2 linked regions of the Methanothermobacter thermautotrophicus str. Delta H genome follow. The protein of the gene in region 1 binds, or shares a complex with, the protein of each later gene. Links are inferred from orthologs where the notes say so. Each region holds a gene or a part of one and is shown on either strand. Other genes may lie near its edges. The genes, in order: MTH_RS06795 and MTH_RS07310.

Region 1 (8,364 bases):
GGATATGGGTGTGGATCTCCTTGTCCTCAAAAAGTCCCTTGAAAGCACCCACTACGCCCTGGCCGGCGAGTGTTTCAGCAGGGTCCTTGAGGGGTACGGTAAGATAATAGATGCTGACATCCAGTCAAAGATAAGGGAGATAGAGTCCCGGGGAAGATACACTGACTGAGCTCAGAATTAATATCCACACGATACTAAACCCCCTGAATATACTGACTGAGGAGGTTCATCATGAAGGTAACATTTATAACCGGTAATAAACACAAGTTATCTGAGGCAGAGAAGATATTCCATGGTACTGGAATAGAACTGATGCATGCTGATCTGGGCTACCCGGAACTTCAGGGAACACTTGAGGAGGTGGCCCGTTACGGTGCAGAACATGCTGCCAGGATCATGGATGGTCCTGTGATCGTTGAGGACGCAGGACTGTTTATAAGGGCTCTTAAATGGTTTCCAGGACCCTATTCTGCCTATGTACAGGATACCATAGGAAACCGTGGCATATTAAAGCTCATGGAAAATGTTGAAGATCGCTACGCCGAGTTCAGGTCGGCTGTTGGGTTCTGCACCCCCAACTCCGAACCCGAGGTTTTTTTAGGCGTGGTGAAGGGACGTATAGGTACTGAGGAGCGCGGAACAATGGGTTTCGCCTTCGACCCGTTATTCTATCCTGAAGGGATGGATAAAAGCTTCGGAGAACTCAGTACCTCAGAGAAGAACAGGTTTTCGCATCGAAGCAGGGCCCTTAAAAAATTTGCAGAATGGTACATTGAAAATTATGAGGTGATTTGATGTCTCTAAAACCTGATTGGGTTGAATACTCAAATGAAGAAATAGAGGATCTTATAGTCAAACTATACAGGGAGGGTAACTCCACCAGCAAAATAGGTATAATACTGAGGGACCAGCACGGCATACCCAGCGTAAAGGCCGTTACAGGGCTTAAAATAACACAGATACTTGAGAAGCATGAAATGAAACCTGAATACCCTGAGGACCTCATGAATCTCATAAGGAAGGCTGTTAACATAAGGGATCATCTTAAGGAACACCCAAAGGACCTCCACACAAGGAGGGGCCTTCAGATCGTTGAATCAAAGATAAGGCGCCTTGTCAGGTACTATGTGAGAGAAGGTGTCCTTCCTGAAGGATGGAGATATGACCCACAGAAAGCAGCCCTCCTCGTCAAGTAAACTCCCCGACTCAATTCTCAAGAGGGGTGCAGAGGCCTCAAAGGTCCTTGAGGAGCACCTTGAAAGGGGAAACATAATAAGGATCATCTCGCACAACGACGCAGATGGTCTATCAGCCGCAGGAGTTGTTGCAAGGGCCATTTCATCCATGAATGGTCAGTTCCACATCTCCATCCTCTCGAGGCTGAAGAAGGAGTTCATTAAGAAATTGTCGGGAGAGAAATACTCCCTATTCTTTTTCTGTGATATGGGAAGCGCCTACCTTGAGGAGATATCCCGCCTGAAGGGTGATGTCATCGTCGCTGATCATCATCAGCCCTCTGAATCCGAGGCAGGACCCCATGTTGTTCACATAAACCCTCATCTGCATGGTCTTGATGGTAGCAGGGACCTCAGTGCATCTGGAACGGCCTACCTGGCCACGAGACTCCTTAACAGAAAGACCGCCCCCCTTGCCCTTGTGGGTGCCCTGGGGGACATGCAGTACACTGACGGATTCACCGGTGCAAACAGGTTCATCATGGAGGAGGCTGTTGAAGAGGGTGTCCTTCAGGTCCACAGTGACCTCAAGCTGGCATCAAGGTACACCGAGCCCCTTTACCGTTCCATTGCATACACCTTCAACCCGGCCCTGCCTGGCCTCACCGGGGATATGGAGGCTTCTATGGGCTTCCTTGAGAATATAGGCGTATCCTATGGCGTTAAATATCCTGACCTGTCCCCTGAGGAGAGGGATGTTCTGAGGGATGAACTTACAAGGATAAACCCTGAGATATTCGGAGAGGTATTCACGAGCAGGGAATTCCGGAATATAGGTGACCTCTCTGACATTGCAGGGGTGCTTGATGCCTGTGGAAAGAACCGTAAATATGGCATAGGAATCGGACTGTGCCTTGGTGAAAGGGAAGGTGCCCTTGATGTGGCCCTCGAGCTCCAGAAGAACTACCGTGAGGAGCTTGTGAAGGGCCTTGCATGGATAAGGAGGGAGGGCTCCACCACCCTGGAGAACCTGCAGTACATCTACAGTGAGGATAAGGCCTTCAAGGGGATCATGGGGACCATAGCAAGCATATCACTCTCCCTCAAAATTCTTGACCCTGACATCCCCCTCCTCGGACTTTCACGGATGGATCAGCACGTTAAGGTATCTGCAAGGACAACCAGGCCAGCTGTTGAAAGGGGTGTTAACCTCGGGGTTGCCCTCAGGGATGCCGCCGCAAGTTTTGGTGGTACCGGGGGAGGACATGATATAGCGGCCGGGGCGATGGTGCCCTACAGGGATATGGAGAGTTTTCTGCAGCTTGTTGATGAGATACTGGGGACCCAGACCGGTCCCTGAAGAGACACCATGTGTGGGGTTGGAAAAGTGTACCTTGATAGGACAGAAGAGAGGATGTATGATGGTGAATTCGGTGAGACAGTCCAGCAGAGTATGGAGATACTTGTTGCCCTGGGTGATATCTATGGTGCTGAGAGGATGGTTGACATATCCTCTGCCCAGGTTTCAGGGGTATCCTACAAGACAATAGGGGACGCCGGTCTTGAATACCTGGAGGACCTCCGTGCCAGGGGTGCCGGAGTGAAGGTTGCAAGTACCCTTAACCCTGCGGGGATGGACCTCCAGAGATGGAGGGAAATGGGATTCTCAGAGGAATTCGCCAGGAGACAGATAAGGATAGTGGAGGCATACTCTGCCATGGATGTCATGAACACCTGCACCTGCACCCCCTACCTCATAGGGAACGTCCCCCTGAGGGGCTCCCATGTTGCCTGGTCAGAGTCCTCTGCAGTTTCCTATGCCAACTCTGTTCTGGGAGCCAGGACCAACCGTGAGGGTGGTCCAGGGGCCCTTGCAGCCGCCATATGCGGTAAGACCCCGGAGTATGGTTACCATCTCCAGGAGAACCGGAGGGCCACCCTGAGGGTTGATGTTGAATGTGAACTCTCGGGCTCGGATTACGGGGCCCTGGGTTACATTACAGGAAAAATTGCCGGTGAGGGTGTCCCATATTTCACTTTCACTGGCCATCCATCGGCTGATGACCTCAAAGCCCTTGGGGCTGCCATGGCGTCGTCCGGTGCGGTTGCACTCTACCATGTTGATGGGGTGACACCCGAGTACATGGAAGCCTCTCCTGATGAAGCAGGGGATAGCATTACGGTTGATGCCGGGGATATACTGGAGGCAAGGGAGGAGCTGTCCACCACTGATGATGATCCTGACCTCATATGCCTGGGGTGCCCGCACTGTTCCCTGGATGAGATCCGGAGGATAGCCTCATTTTTAAGGAAAAATAAGCCTGCCTGTGACCTCTGGGTGTGCACCTCTGCTGCCATAGGAAGTGCTGCCAGCAGGATGGGCTACACAGACGTTATAGAGGCAGCAGGTGGGATGGTTGTATCTGACACCTGCATGGTGGTTGCACCTGTGGAGGATCTTGGCTATGAGGTCCTTGGTGTTGACTCTGCCAAGGCCGCCAACTATGTCCCTGGTATGTGTGGCCTTGATGCCGTCTATGATGACTGGATGAACCTCATCAGACCTTAAAAGTTATAACTTATAAGTTATAACTTTTCCTCTGGAGGGCGCTTCCAAGCTGAAGCCCTATTGATGAAATGTTCTCAAGGCTTATCCTGTTGTAGGGTTTAACACTGTAACTTGCCAGGTTTAATATTCCTGTTATCTCCCCTGAAAACTTAATCGGAATCATTAGAATTGTTCTTATATTGTTTCTCCTTATGGACTCATGTATCATGCGGTATTCAGGCGACTCAGAGGTTATGTATATAACCCCCTCCTTCTCAATGGACCTCTCAAAGAGGTCTGTGAAGACCCCGGCCATGCACATTCTGCTGAGGGTTTCTGGCAGTTCCTCTGAACCCTGAGCTGGAGTTCCTTTTTCTCCTCCATGAGGTATATGCATCCCATTTCAAATTCCAGGGTTTCTATGACGGCCTCGATTGATTTTTCAAGCATTTTTTCCTCTTCCTCATCACTGTTTATGATTTCGGAAACCCTGTTCATGGCCAGAAGTGTTCTTATGAACTCATCCTTCTCCTGTCTCAGTTTCTCCATTTCTAGATACTCTGAGACCTCGTCGGCCACCATCTCTATGATTTCAAGGCTCTGTGAGGCTATGGAGTCCTCGGGGCTTCTGATTATAAGGGCTCCCCTCGCCCTTTCCTCTGTGATGAGGGGTACTGAAAGCATGAGACCCGAGTCATGCCTCCATGATACCGTCTCGAGGGTTTCAATGCTCCTGTAGATGAAGTATTCAAATTCAGTGAGATCCTCTGACTCAGGGTATTCGTAGGCCCTGCTGAACCCTGAGGCATCGCTTAGGACCACCGAAAGCTGTTTAAGGTCCATTATGGTGGATAATTCATCCCTTATTGAGTTCATAAGCTCTTCAAGGCTGCCAGAGGATGATCTCAACCTTGTGATTGTGAGGAGGACCTCAAGTTCATTCTTGGAAAATGAGGAACTTGCAAGGTCCCTTCCTATTATGACCCAGAAGTTGTTTACAGGTGTGACTGAAAGGCTGTAGTTCCTCCTTATCCCATCCCTTCCCCTCAGATCGACCTGTATCGTGCCCCGGGATTTCATTCTGTTCTCAATGAGGACCATGCTCTCCCGGTCCATGATGTCCCCAAGGCACTGTGCACCGGGGAACATTCTTCTGAAAAGGCCGTTGGATACTACTATGTCCATGAGGGTGTTTATGGTGAAGACGAGTTTATCAGGGTCATCTATTTTTCTTTCAAGTTCCAGGAGTTCCAGGAGGTTTCTGTGAATTTTTGATGCGTTTTTTATAAGCTCAGAATCTCTGGATGTGTCTCCAGTGTATTCCACAGTTCCCTCAAGGTCTCCCGCAGGCATCCATAGTTTGCTTCTGCCAACCGTCCTGTATGTTACAAGACCCCTGGCCTCCAGTATGTGAAGGTACTTGAGAACCGTTGCCCTGCTCCTGTTTATTCCACGGGTTATCTTGTCGAGCATGCACTCCTCTGGAGGATTTGATTCCAGGTAGGACATTATCATCTTCTCGGTTTCAGAGAGTTTCTCCACTGACCTCACCCCATGATAGCTATGGTATAACCATGAATTATAACTTTAGAGAAAAATTTAAATATTGGGTTTTTATACTTTATCGTATAGTTATACTATCATGTATAGGTGGTTGTATGGATTACAGGAAGATTTCAGAAGAACTTAAGGAACTCCTGGAAAATGGAGGGCAGCCCGTGGCTGTCAGGTTAGTCAAGAATGAGGAAATATCTGGTGAAAAGCTTGAAAAGAAGAGGCACTGCGAGTTCATACAGGATGCACGCTTAAGGGGTGCCTGTGGCTATGCAACTGCAGACGAACACCTCTGCAGGGGTGGCGCAGCGGTCCTTGGACTCTGCAGGGTACCACCCCAGGTTGCGGATGGAAGCCTGTACCATAAACTCGGAAACTACAGCACACTGGAAGCTGCTGCTGAAACCGTAGAGGCCGTTCCCGCGGTGAAAGGGGAATACCATGCCTCAGTCTATGCACCGCTCGAAGAGGCTGATTTCGAACCAGACGCCGTTGTATTCATACTTAAACCGGCCCAGGCGCTTAGACTCAGCCAGGCATACCTCCATGACAGGGGTGGCAGAATAAGCGGGGACTACTCAGGGATACAGTCACTCTGTGCAGACGCCGTTGCAGCTGTAAGGGAGAGGGGCATCCCAAACATGACAATGGGGTGTAACGGTTCAAGGAAATACGCCGGGATCAGGCCCGAGGAACTTGCAGTCGGAGTACCAGCATCTGACCTTGAGGGAATTGTGGAGGCCCTCAGAAAATTCAGGGAAAAATGGGGATAAAAATGAAATTAAACCTCAGGGGAGTAAACAGATACGCTGCAGCTATAATAACAGACAATATACTTAAAAATGGTGTTCAGAACCTCCAGCTGATCCTGAAGGAGGACTCTGAAGAGGTCAGGAGAGTTGCAGAGAAGCACCATATGGAATATTCTCCCAGAGAAACAGAAAAGGGGCTGGTGGTTAACATTTCACCTCAGGGTATTGAAGAGATAGATGTTACCGGAGAAACCTGTCCCGGCCCGGTTATAATCGTAGGGGATAGGCTCTCCTCAATGGAGCCAGGGATGAGGATAAAGATAAAATCAGAAAGCAGTGACGTGATCGATGACCTTGCACTCTCAGCTCCTGAAATGAAGGCAGAGGTCATTGAAAAATCGGCCAGCCACCTCATCCTTGAAAAAACAGATGTTAGCAGGGAAAGGGAATTTACAGGAAAGGATAAGGTACTCGTTGTCCAGAGCAACGGGACAGGGAATGCAGAGAGGGCCTACGCCACCTTCATATTCTCAAAGGCTGCCCTCAGCATGGGAAAGGATGTCACAATATTCCTCCTCATGGATGGCGTGAGCATTGCAAGGAAGGGTGGTGCAGCCGCCGTAAAACACCCGGCCTTCCCGCGGCTGGATGAACTCATGGCCGAGGTCATTGAGATGGGTGTTAAGATCTACGTCTGTGAAATGAGCGCCCAGTTCAGGGGGCTCAGAGAAGATAACATGGTCGAGGGCTGCAAGATAGCAGGTGCAGCCACGTTCATAACACTGCTTAGTGACCCGAGCTACGCAGTGGTGAACTTCTAGAGGTGATGAAATGTATCAGGTCATTATATTCGCACTCCTCTTTGCAGGAATCTCATCAGGTTTCATAACCTTCCGTATAATGGGGATGAGGATGGCGCCACACTTCGGAGTCCTTATCCTTGCCCTCATTGCAACGGCAGCAAATATCATGTCTGGCAATGTAACCCTGAATTACGTTGCAGTGGCTCTGCAGGTACTCACAGGGATTTCAGCCTACACACAGTTCCTCCCGGTTCTGAGGGACAGCTTCCAGACAGCTCCACTCTACGCCTGCCATCTGAGCACAGTCACCGTTGCTGCGGTGCTCGCAGCTGCCTCAGTCCCACTTTAACCTCCCTTAAATCTTTTAGACCGGTTGAACACGCATCATCCCCAATAAACCCCCATTTATTCCTTCTTTTAATCTCTTAAACCTCAAACTAGGAAGGCCAAAGCCTCAGGTAACCTGATTTTCAGCACTGAAAGGAACCTGAACCTTAAATAAATTGATGACCAGATAAAAGACCATGGCAAGGTACATAGAGCACCCCCTCATAAAGCCAGAGAAAATAGAGGCAAGGACCTATCAGCAGCTGCTGGCAGCAGATGTCATCAGAAAGGGCAACTCAATGATAGTCGCCCCCACAGCCCTCGGAAAGACGGTTGTGGCTGTCCTTGTGGCTGCAGAGAGACTCAGGAAATACAGGGGCTCAAAGGTACTCATCCTATCACCCAGCAAACCCCTGGCCATACAGCATGAGGAGAGCTTCAGGGAGTTCATGCTTGCAACCTGCACATCCCTTACAGGTAGCATAAAACCTGAAGAGAGAAAAGAACGGTGGATTAAATCCCAGATAATATCCGCCACGCCCCAGACAGTTGAATCAGACATCCTGGCTGGAAGATACGACCTCAGGGACGTCTCACTCATCGTATTCGATGAATGCCACCGCGCAGTTGGATCATACTCATACGTCTTCCTTGCATCTAATTATATACAGAACGCCAGGCACCCCCTCATACTGGGACTCACAGCGTCTCCGGGTGCAGATGAGGATAAGATAAAAACTGTCTGTGAGAACCTCTTCATGAATGAGGTTGTGGTGAAAACAGAGGGGGACCCTGATGTGCGCCCCTACCTCAAGCCCATAAAAATAGAATGGGTAAAGGTCAGGATGACACCGGAGCTTGAGGATATAAGGGAACTCCTTAGGAAGGTCCTTAAAAATCGCTTGAAGATGCTTAAAAACCTCGGTGTTATAGACACCATCAGTGTGGGTAAGAAGGACCTTCTGAAGGCAAGGGGCCGTGTCCAGAACAGGATAGCGCGATCAACGAGCCCTCCAAGGGCATGCTACAGGGCCATATCACTCCTTGCATCCTGTATAAACGTGGAACACGCCCTTGAACTTCTTGAAACACAGGGCATAAGACCACTCCACCAGTACCTTCTCCGGCTAAAGGAGAAGAAAACAAAGGCTGCTAAGGGTCTCCTGGCAGATCCAGACTTTACAAGGGCCATGCACCTCACAAGA
Region 2 (8,371 bases), 100 kb from region 1 along the record:
CCCTTTCTCGAAGCTCGGCCACCCTTGTTGCCTTATCCTGTGGGAGGACCTCTGCAATCACGGTCCCTATCCCCACCTCACGGGCCACAGCCTCCGCGGTTTTCCGGTTGTCCCCGGTTATCATTGCAGTGCCTATTCCCATCCTCTCCAGTTCCCTGACAGCCCGCGCTGAACCAGGCTTTATCTCATCTGAGACCGCTATGATCCCCTTCACCTCGCCATCCACTGCGACTATGACCACCGTCTTCCCATCTGATTCAAATTTTTCAGGGTCCCAGTGTTCCAGGGGGATGCCGTATTTCTCCATGAGGGCCCGGTTACCTGCAAGTACATGGTGTGAGTCCACCATCCCCTCAAGTCCCATGCCGGGTATGGCCCGGAAGTCCTCGGCCTCCGGGACGTCAACCCCTTCCTCCTCGGCCCTCTCAGTTACTGCAGCTGCAATGGGGTGCCTGGATTTTCTCTCAAGGGCCGCTGCCAGGCCCAGCACATCACCAACCATGTCTGTGACCCTGGGCCTTCCCAGTGTCAGTGTACCTGTTTTATCGAAGATCACGCACGATATCCTGTCGGATACCTCAAGGGCCTCACCCTTCTTTATGAGTATTCCAAGTTCAGCGCCCCTGCCTATACCTGCTGTGACAGCGGTTGGTGTTGCAAGGCCCAGTGCGCATGGACAGGCCACCACAAGTACGGATATGAGAACCGTGATGGACAGGAGTAACCCTGCACCTTCAACAAGGTACCAGAAGAGGAAGGCTGATGTTGCAACAAGCAGAACTGCGGGTATGAAATAGGATACTGCCCGGTCAGCAATCCTCTGTATGGGAGGCTTTGATGCCTGGGCCTCGTCAACGAGTTTTATTATACCTGAAAGGAAGGTTTCATCACCGGTGCGTTCAACCCTGAACCTCAGGATGCCGTCAGTGTTTATTGTACCTGCAACGACCTCTGATCCGGGTGTTTTAAGGGCCGGGAGGGGCTCACCTGTTATCATGAACTCATCCACATAGGAGGATCCCTCCACAACCTTTCCATCAGCGGGTACCCTGTCCCCTGGTCTCACAATTACCTCATCACCCACATCTATCTCGTGGATCCTCACCTCAACCTCCCTGCCGTCCCTGAGGACCGTGGCGGTGTCTGGCTGGAGTTCCATGAGCCTCCTCACTGCCTCTGATGTTTTACCCCGGGCACCTGCCTCCAGGTACCTTCCAAGGGTGAGGAAGGATGCCAGCATAAGTGCGGTGTCATAGAACATGAAATCGGATGGGAGAATCCCTGCGGTGCCCAGGATGCTTGAAAGGAAGGCGACTCCTATACCCATTGAGTACATTACATCCATGTCAAGTGTCCCGGATCTCAGTGATCTGAGGGCCCCCCTGAATATCGGTCCTGAGACATAGATGAATGGTATGATTGACACCAGTAGCATGGATATACCCCCACCTGGGGGCTGTAGACCGAGGTACATCATCGCCATCAGGGGGACTGACACTCCGAAACCCACTATTATTCTTCTAATTTTTGGTTTCAGGTCCTCACTGATCTCTTCACCCTCCAGACCCCTCACGGTGTATCCAAGATCCTCCACCGTCCTTTTGAGGTCCTCCACAGAGGTCAGGGATGGGTTATAGGAGATGTAGGCCTTTTCAGCTGCGAGGTTGACTGTGGCATTGCTTACGCCCTCAAGTCCCCTCAGGGCGGATTCTATTTTCTGTACACACATCGCACAGCTCATACCACCCACAGCCATGGCTATGTTCTCATTGAGTACAGTGTAGCCGGCGTCCTCAATGGCGGCCTCCATATCGGAGAGATCAACCCTCCGGGGGTCATACTCAACTGAAACCTTTCCCTCAACCAGGTTGACCGCAGCATCGCGGATTCCATCCAGTTTTCTGAGGGCCTCCTCGATCTTCAGTGCGCATGCAGCGCACCCCATCCCGCCTATCCTTATCGTTATTCTTTTCATTTACATTCCACCAGATCCATGATTCAACCTGAACTTCAGCCAATCAATAGACCAGCTCATCCCTGTAGATTATGCCATCCCTCACAACCAGGAGCACGTTCCCGGGCCTGGAAAGTTCGTCTATCTCCTCCACCGGATTCACCTCAGTTACAACAATATCTGCAATTTTACCCTTTTCTATTGAACCTATCCGGTCCTCCCACCCCATGCATTCGGCTGCATGTATGGTTCCAGCCCTTATGGCTTCCAGTGGCTCCATGCCGGTCTCTGTAAGGTAGGATAGTTCAAGCAGGTTCATTCCATGCTCAACAACACCTGAATCTGTGCCCATAACCATCCGCACACCCTCATTGTAGGCCATCTCCATGTTCTCCCGGTGGACTTCTGCCACCTCAATGGCGTCCCTGCGGCTGTATTCCGCCAGTTCTCCCCTCAGGGCCTTATCATTGTTGAGGCGGGTTACCAGGAATGTTGGTACCAGGTAGACGCCCCTTTCAGCCATCAACCTGGCGGTCCTTTTATCCAGGTATGTTCCATGTTCAACTGAATGAACACCCGCCTTTATGGAATTCTTTATCCCCTGGAGACCATGGGCATGGACCATAACATTTTTACCCCTGAATGATGCCTCCTCAACTATGGCTGCAAGTTCTGACGGTGTGAACTGGGTGTCCGATGGTCTGTCCGTGCTGCTCATGACTCCACCAGTCGCCATTACCTTAACAACATCCGCCCCAGCCCTCAGGACCTCCCTCGTCCTCTTCCTCACAGATGGGATCCCATCACAGATACCGGAGGGTAGCCCCCTGTATCTCCTTTCAATGTTGAGTCCTGATCTTGTGTGAAAGTCGAAGTGCCCCCCCGTGATTGATAGGGGCGTGACGCTTATCTGCATCCGGGGCGCCTGGATGATGTGCCGGTCGGAGGCCATCTTAACACCGAGGTCTGCAAGACCCGCATCCCTTACCGTTGTAACACCTGCCTGGAGGGTTGCCCTCATATTGTCAAGGGCCCCGTAGAAGTAGAGTGAGAGTGGATCCTCAAGTTTGCTCTCTGTCCTGAACCCATCCTCCATTAGATGGGTGTGCAGGTCAATGAAGCCTGGTAGAATGAACTTATCAGAGGCATCAATAACCTCAACACCTGTGACACTACTCTCAATGGCGGTTATCCTCCCCTTATCAACAAGCACGTACCTCCTTTCATGCTCCCCTGAATAGATGTCCAGAAATTCACCCTTCACTGCAAATCTCATGTAAAAACCCCTGAAAATACCCTTATGGTCACCTTCAATTCTGTAAGGAAAATATATATACAACGGAACCTATATACCTATATAGATTTAGGGGCTGATCTACATGTTTTCTGAATCATTTTTACTGGATGAATCCGGTCAGTCATCCTCAGAATACATACTCCTCTTCGGAGCCATAGTGGTCATTGCAATACTCTCACTGATAATCTACAGGTCCTACTTCCAGAGGAGCAGACTAAACTCTGCCCAGGACACCGGGGAGGTACGCTGCAGTACCGATAGTGGAAGTGCCTCGGAGAACCCGCCGACAAATAACACCTCCGGCCCTGGCCCGGAGCCAGAACCGATACCTCCATCGTTCCCGTGACCAGCTTGAACTGCTGGCTCCATCCAGAACATGAAAACCTATATTCTAGATTTTCTCAGTACTATCTGCTGTAACTCATCCATCGTTACCGAGAACATAAAAACCTATATTCTAGATTTTCCCTCATAGTCGGAGATGAGTGCAGCTACCATGACCGCACCGGCCATGTTCATTGAGAGGTCCCTCATTGTGTCTGAGTACAGGGCAGCAGATGGCTCATAGTAGATTAAAAACCCTGTGATTTCATATAAGAGACAGAAGAGGACTGCAGCCGATACCGTGAACATGAACCTCTCCCACTGGCTCAGTTTTTTGAGTGCGCCATGGAGGAGTGTTGAAAGATAAATTGCCACCACAAGACCCGCAGTAAAGTGCTCGGCCATGTTAACTGCAAGGGGCCCTGAGGCAGCCAGTAGCTTCAGTGCAAATTCAGCGGGGGGATACAGTATGACTGTTAAGATGAAGATCCTCCTTTTATGGTCCTCAAGGAAGCCCTCCGGTTTATAGACGATTATTATGGTGGAAAAGATCAGGCCCGCCAGGAGCTTAAAGTTCATGTCAGGATGGGAAAGGAGGAATACCGTTAACCAGACGATCAGAAAAACCGGTAACCATTTATCATCAAAAAATGAGAGCTTATAATCATTAAAATCATCAATAATCATGAAATGCAACTCCTTAGCACCCAAAAACCGTTCAAATTATCCCATGAATGAACCCCGATCCAGCAGGTTCTTACTTTTATCTGGAGCATCATTACCCTTTCGACCATAAGATTATATATCCATCATAAATTATTATTCATGGTGATCGATGATGGAAATTGAAGTTAACTGGAAGGCAGTTGTTTCTGGTATCATCCTTACAGTCATCCTTGGACCCCTCCTCAGATTACTGATCCCCTCATTGATGGGCGTGCTTTCAATTCTCCTGGCCTCTGTGGCCTGCGGTTACATCGCAGATAAGGATTATCTCAACGGTGCGGTGAACGGGGTTATCATGGGGGCCGCCGTTGGCATCATAAACATCCTCATGGTCTACATCAAAACTGGTATCATGAATATGCCGATCCTCTCAATACTCATATACGCCCTTGCAGGTGATATGAGCCTTGGATTCCTTGGTGGGAGCGCCGGCAGCATACTGGGGTCCTTCAGGGACTAGAACCTGATTTTTCCCTCATCAGCATCCACCTCAACCTCCATTGAATCCTCCAGAAGACCGAGGAGGTCCTCCGAGGGTCTGTCCACCATGGGTATTCCAGCCATTATGGCCCCGGTTGCGATTATTGGCTCCGCGTTCAGGCATATTATGGCGGCCGGAGCTGTTTCGTTCTTTGCCATCTGAAATATGACATAGGACCCCACCGTGGAGCCCTTACCGCCGGGTATGAGGAGAACCTTCCCCCTAATGCTCCTGCCATGTAATGGGTGTTTCTGGTCAATAACCCTCCCTGTGCCGGGATCAACTCCTCCGAGAAAGCTCAATGGTTCGGTTGATACCAGAACTGGACCTCTTCCCTTTCCACGTGATATAACTCTGCAGTCAACTTCCACCGGATCATCTCCATACCTTTAATCATTCAGTAAGTGGTCACGGATATTCAGTAAAATCCATGGACCCACCTGCATGTCTGAAGACCTAGACAACATCCTTTTTCATGATCTCCCTTAAAACAGAGGTTGCATAGCACCCCCTGGGTATTGAGAATTCAACTGTAAGGCCCTCCTGGCTCTCATGGGCATCCACGTCCCATATCCTGAAGCGTATCGCCCTCCTCATGCCATGGCTTCCAAGTTTGGGGACCTTTATTGAGTTGAAGTCCTCAAGGGACACTCCCTCATCCTCAAGTATCCTCCTCTCAATCTCACCGGGCCTTCCACTGGCAAGGGGGACCTTGCTGCCATATAAGGGTGCTGTCGGATGGGCCTCGAAGTTTAGGATCAGCTCCTCCAGTTCATCTGGATCAGCGTCATGTATTATGTGCTGGTCATTATCAATGACTATATCGCCGGGGATGTGGGTGTTTATGCCGAGGGCCGCCCTCTCACTTACTGCCCGGTTGAAGAGGTATGACTGGTAGGCGTGGACGAACATCCTCTTCAGGGGCTTCGGAAGTGCATGGATGGCCCTCACGTATGATTCATCTGAGAACTCACCCCTACGTAGATCCCTGAGCATCGGTCTCAGCATCATCCTCTCATACCTCATTGATGATGGCATGAGCTCATATGCCTCCTCAAGGTCGCCCCTGTCATAGGCCCTCCTGGCCTCTGAAACAATCTCTGATTCCCCCTCAAGGGGGTTACCTATGTAGCTGTCAACCGCGCCCTTTACATCGCCATGGACAAGTGCCCGTCCAACAAGGTGCGTGTTTGCCCTTGGACTCCCAAAGCGCTGCCAGCCATAGTAATTCGGGACACCCTTATCCTCAAGTTCCTGGAGGGTGGCCTTGGCTGTTTCCAGGGGTTCATCGATTTCGGTGTCCCTTATCAGGATCCTGAAACGGTTGCCCAACAGCTGGCCCATCCGGAGTTTCTTCTCATTTGCTGTGACCCTGAGGAATTTAACGTTTCTTATCCTTTCCTCTATGGCCTTAACCTCTGAGGGTGCTGTGTTGCTCACACATATCCACTGTCTGGTGACGGCCCTCTTATCCTTCATGCCAGCGAATCCCATCCTTCTCCTGTCAAGGTGGAGTTCCCTTGCAATGTCGAGGAGGACGTCGAGGGTTGTCCTGCCCTCCTTCTCTATCCATATCCATGTGTTTGGGCCGCTGCCACTGGGCTCTGTGAGGGGGATCTCCTCCACCTCAAAGTCCCTGTTATGCACCCTTATTCTTCCACCGGTCCCCTCTGTTGATGTGACATAGGTTTCTGCATTCAGCATCGTTTTACTCCAGAATTTATGTACTCAGTCGATAATGTTTCTGCATTCAGCACCATTTTAATTATATAATTCGCTATCCACTGAAGGAAGGCTCAGTTCCCTGAAACTATCCGTCCATGATGATGTCTGCCCTACATCCCAACCTTAGCTGGACTATCTCCTATCAACCATACGCTTGGGCCTGCCCTTAACCTTATAAAATTCGAGTTCGCCTGGCCCTACGAAGTTGAATATTATCTCAAATGTTCCCTCAAGGTAGGCATCATGCAGGTCCCTCTTATATTTGAAGAAGGCCCCTATAAAGTTCTCCTGGATTATCTCCTTGGCGCAGTTTCCTGGATCCTCACATTCAAGGGAGACCCTCATGGTCACTGTGCCCTCATCCTCGTCCCCGTAGAGGAAGGCCTCATATTCCCCTGTGAGGTAATCCATGTTCTCCCTCTGGAAAACCGCTGCCTCAACGTCAACCCGGTTGAATGGATGACCGGAGATCCAGAAGGTCTCTGCCTCCCTTTCAGGGTTCATTATCCTCATGTGGGTCCTTCCACACCTGCACGTGTCCCTGGATATGACCACGGTTGTGTCCTCGGTGTCATAGTTGAGCAGGAGTGTGCCGGTCCTCTCACCAACGGGTAGCAGTGTTGTCAGGACTATCCTGCCGCATTCCCCATCATCAACGAAGTCCCTGAGGTTGGGGTCATAGACATCCAGGTGTACGAGGTCCTCGGGGACGTGGAGTCCCTCCTTGATGTGGCATTCCCCACACATGGTCCCCTCGGTGCTCCCATAGGTGTTGTAGACATCAACTCCCCACAGTTCCTCGACGTATGCCCTTGATTCCGGCGCAAAGCTTTCACCACCAACCACCAGTCTCTTTATGCTTGACTCCCTGGGATCAATTCCCTGCTCCTTCATTCGCCTTGCGAGCCTCAGCAGTTTGAATACGTTTGCAACTATCCCTGTTGGCCGGTAGTTCTCCATTATCCTCACAGGAAATGTGCATTTGCCCTCGGGTATTATTGTCATTCCTATCTTCTGTGCTGCCAGTGTCATCGTGTTGGCCCCGACGTTCATGCCGTAGGATGCGCATACGACGACCCGGTCACCTGTTTCAAATCCCTGGGATACAAAGGACCTCGCATACTTCTCTGCGTACCTCTGCCAGTCCCCCCATGTGAGGAAGAAGGACTTTGGTCTTCCGCTGGTGCCGCTGGTCTCATGGATGGTGTAGATCTCCTCCCAGGGGGCGCATTTAAATTCAAATCTGTCCTTTTCAGGTGGCTGGTTTTTCCTTACTGTTTCACCGCTTATTATAGGGAGCTCCCTTAGGTCCTCATGACTCTTTATATCTGAGGGCTTGATATTGTTCTCCCTGAACCATTTGCTGTAGAAGGGAGAGTTTTCATATGCATAGTTAACTGTGTACCTTATCCTCTCCTCTACAAGGGCGTCCAGTTCGCCACGTTCCATGGTCTCTATTTCAGGATTGAAGTAGGTCCCCATAACAACCACCATCTCCAGACATTAGTTTGTCGTCCATGAAATAAAGATTTGCTGATGATCTCCATCCCGACATGATCAGAGCAAGAATGAAAAAAGATTTGCTGACGGTCCGCTTCCAGCGCTGATTCCAGATCAGGCGGTACATTGGGACGGACGCAGTTACTTGATGGTTTCGCCCTTTAAATAGAATCAGTGGATTTTAATGTGAAGGTGAGTGCCCTGACCGGGACTTGAACCCGGGTAATAGGATCCGCAGTCCTACGTGATATCCGCTACACTATCAGGGCAAAATGAGAGTGAAGGGTAGTTTATACCATCCTATATTAATAATTTTCCATGCAGGTATTTAAGTCTTGCATCAGGATCTCCATAGATAGAGTCT

Evidence for each region.
Region 2: the proteins of MTH_RS06795 (region 1) and MTH_RS07310 are in contact, whole or in part, in a crystal structure (PDB 7CNS), measured with the Thermococcus kodakarensis proteins. The link is inferred for Methanothermobacter thermautotrophicus str. Delta H from one-to-one orthologs. Residues at the interface, in WP_011250200.1 of Thermococcus kodakarensis: Ile25, Ala28, Leu29, Ile32, Tyr33, Ala47, Gly48, Asn53, Ile54, Ala57, Glu60, Phe61, Leu62, Tyr99, Ser128, Glu129, Ser130, Asn145, Arg146, Glu147, Gly148, Gly149, Pro150, Ser151, Leu153, Tyr164, Leu201, Gly202, Asn203, Gly227; in WP_011250199.1 of Thermococcus kodakarensis: Arg6, Lys7, Ile8, Leu27, Gly28, Thr38, Arg58, Gly59, Lys60, Gly61, Ser62, Thr63, Val64, Ser66, Tyr67, Val68, Tyr70, Ala71, Lys74, Glu86, Ala87, Glu88, Thr89, Ile90, Ala92, Thr93, Ile96, Ile97.

The regions. Positions count from the first base shown.
Region 1 is NC_000916.1:1,282,286-1,290,649, reverse strand. What follows is about bases 1,696-4,653. They hold MTH_RS06795 (aconitase X catalytic domain-containing protein), read left to right. Parts: upstream 1,696-2,562; coding sequence 2,563-3,744; downstream 3,745-4,653. Other genes in these bases: MTH_RS09770 (GAF domain-containing protein), read right to left, coding at 3,976-4,653; MTH_RS09700 (GAF domain-containing protein), read right to left, coding at 3,755-4,039; MTH_RS06800 (single-stranded-DNA-specific exonuclease RecJ), read left to right, coding at 1,696-2,535. Outside these bases: MTH_RS06815 (bifunctional N(6)-L-threonylcarbamoyladenine synthase/serine/threonine protein kinase), read left to right, coding at 1-169; MTH_RS06810 (XTP/dITP diphosphatase), read left to right, coding at 232-795; MTH_RS06805 (30S ribosomal protein S15), read left to right, coding at 795-1,196; more of MTH_RS06800, read left to right, coding at 1,162-1,695; more of MTH_RS09770, read right to left, coding at 4,654-5,265; MTH_RS06785 (DUF169 domain-containing protein), read left to right, coding at 5,382-6,050; MTH_RS06780 (DsrE family protein), read left to right, coding at 6,053-6,850; MTH_RS06775 (DUF5400 domain-containing protein), read left to right, coding at 6,861-7,181; MTH_RS06770 (DEAD/DEAH box helicase), read left to right, coding at 7,357-8,364. UniProt on the Methanocaldococcus jannaschii protein: Component of a hydro-lyase that catalyzes the dehydration of mevalonate 5-phosphate (MVA5P) to form trans-anhydromevalonate 5-phosphate (tAHMP).
Region 2 is NC_000916.1:1,387,513-1,395,883, reverse strand. What follows is about bases 3,456-6,420. They hold MTH_RS07310 (DUF126 domain-containing protein), read right to left. Parts: upstream 5,154-6,420; coding sequence 4,758-5,153; downstream 3,456-4,757. Other genes in these bases: truD (tRNA pseudouridine(13) synthase TruD), read right to left, coding at 5,239-6,420; MTH_RS07315 (DUF5518 domain-containing protein), read left to right, coding at 4,414-4,761; MTH_RS07320 (hypothetical protein), read right to left, coding at 3,702-4,154. Also shown: MTH_RS07335 (heavy metal translocating P-type ATPase), read right to left, coding at 1-1,975; MTH_RS07330 (metal-dependent hydrolase family protein), read right to left, coding at 2,019-3,230; more of truD, read right to left, coding at 6,421-6,486; ftsA (coenzyme F390 synthetase), read right to left, coding at 6,640-8,001; MTH_RS07290 (hypothetical protein), read right to left, coding at 8,348-8,371. UniProt on the Methanocaldococcus jannaschii protein: Component of a hydro-lyase that catalyzes the dehydration of mevalonate 5-phosphate (MVA5P) to form trans-anhydromevalonate 5-phosphate (tAHMP).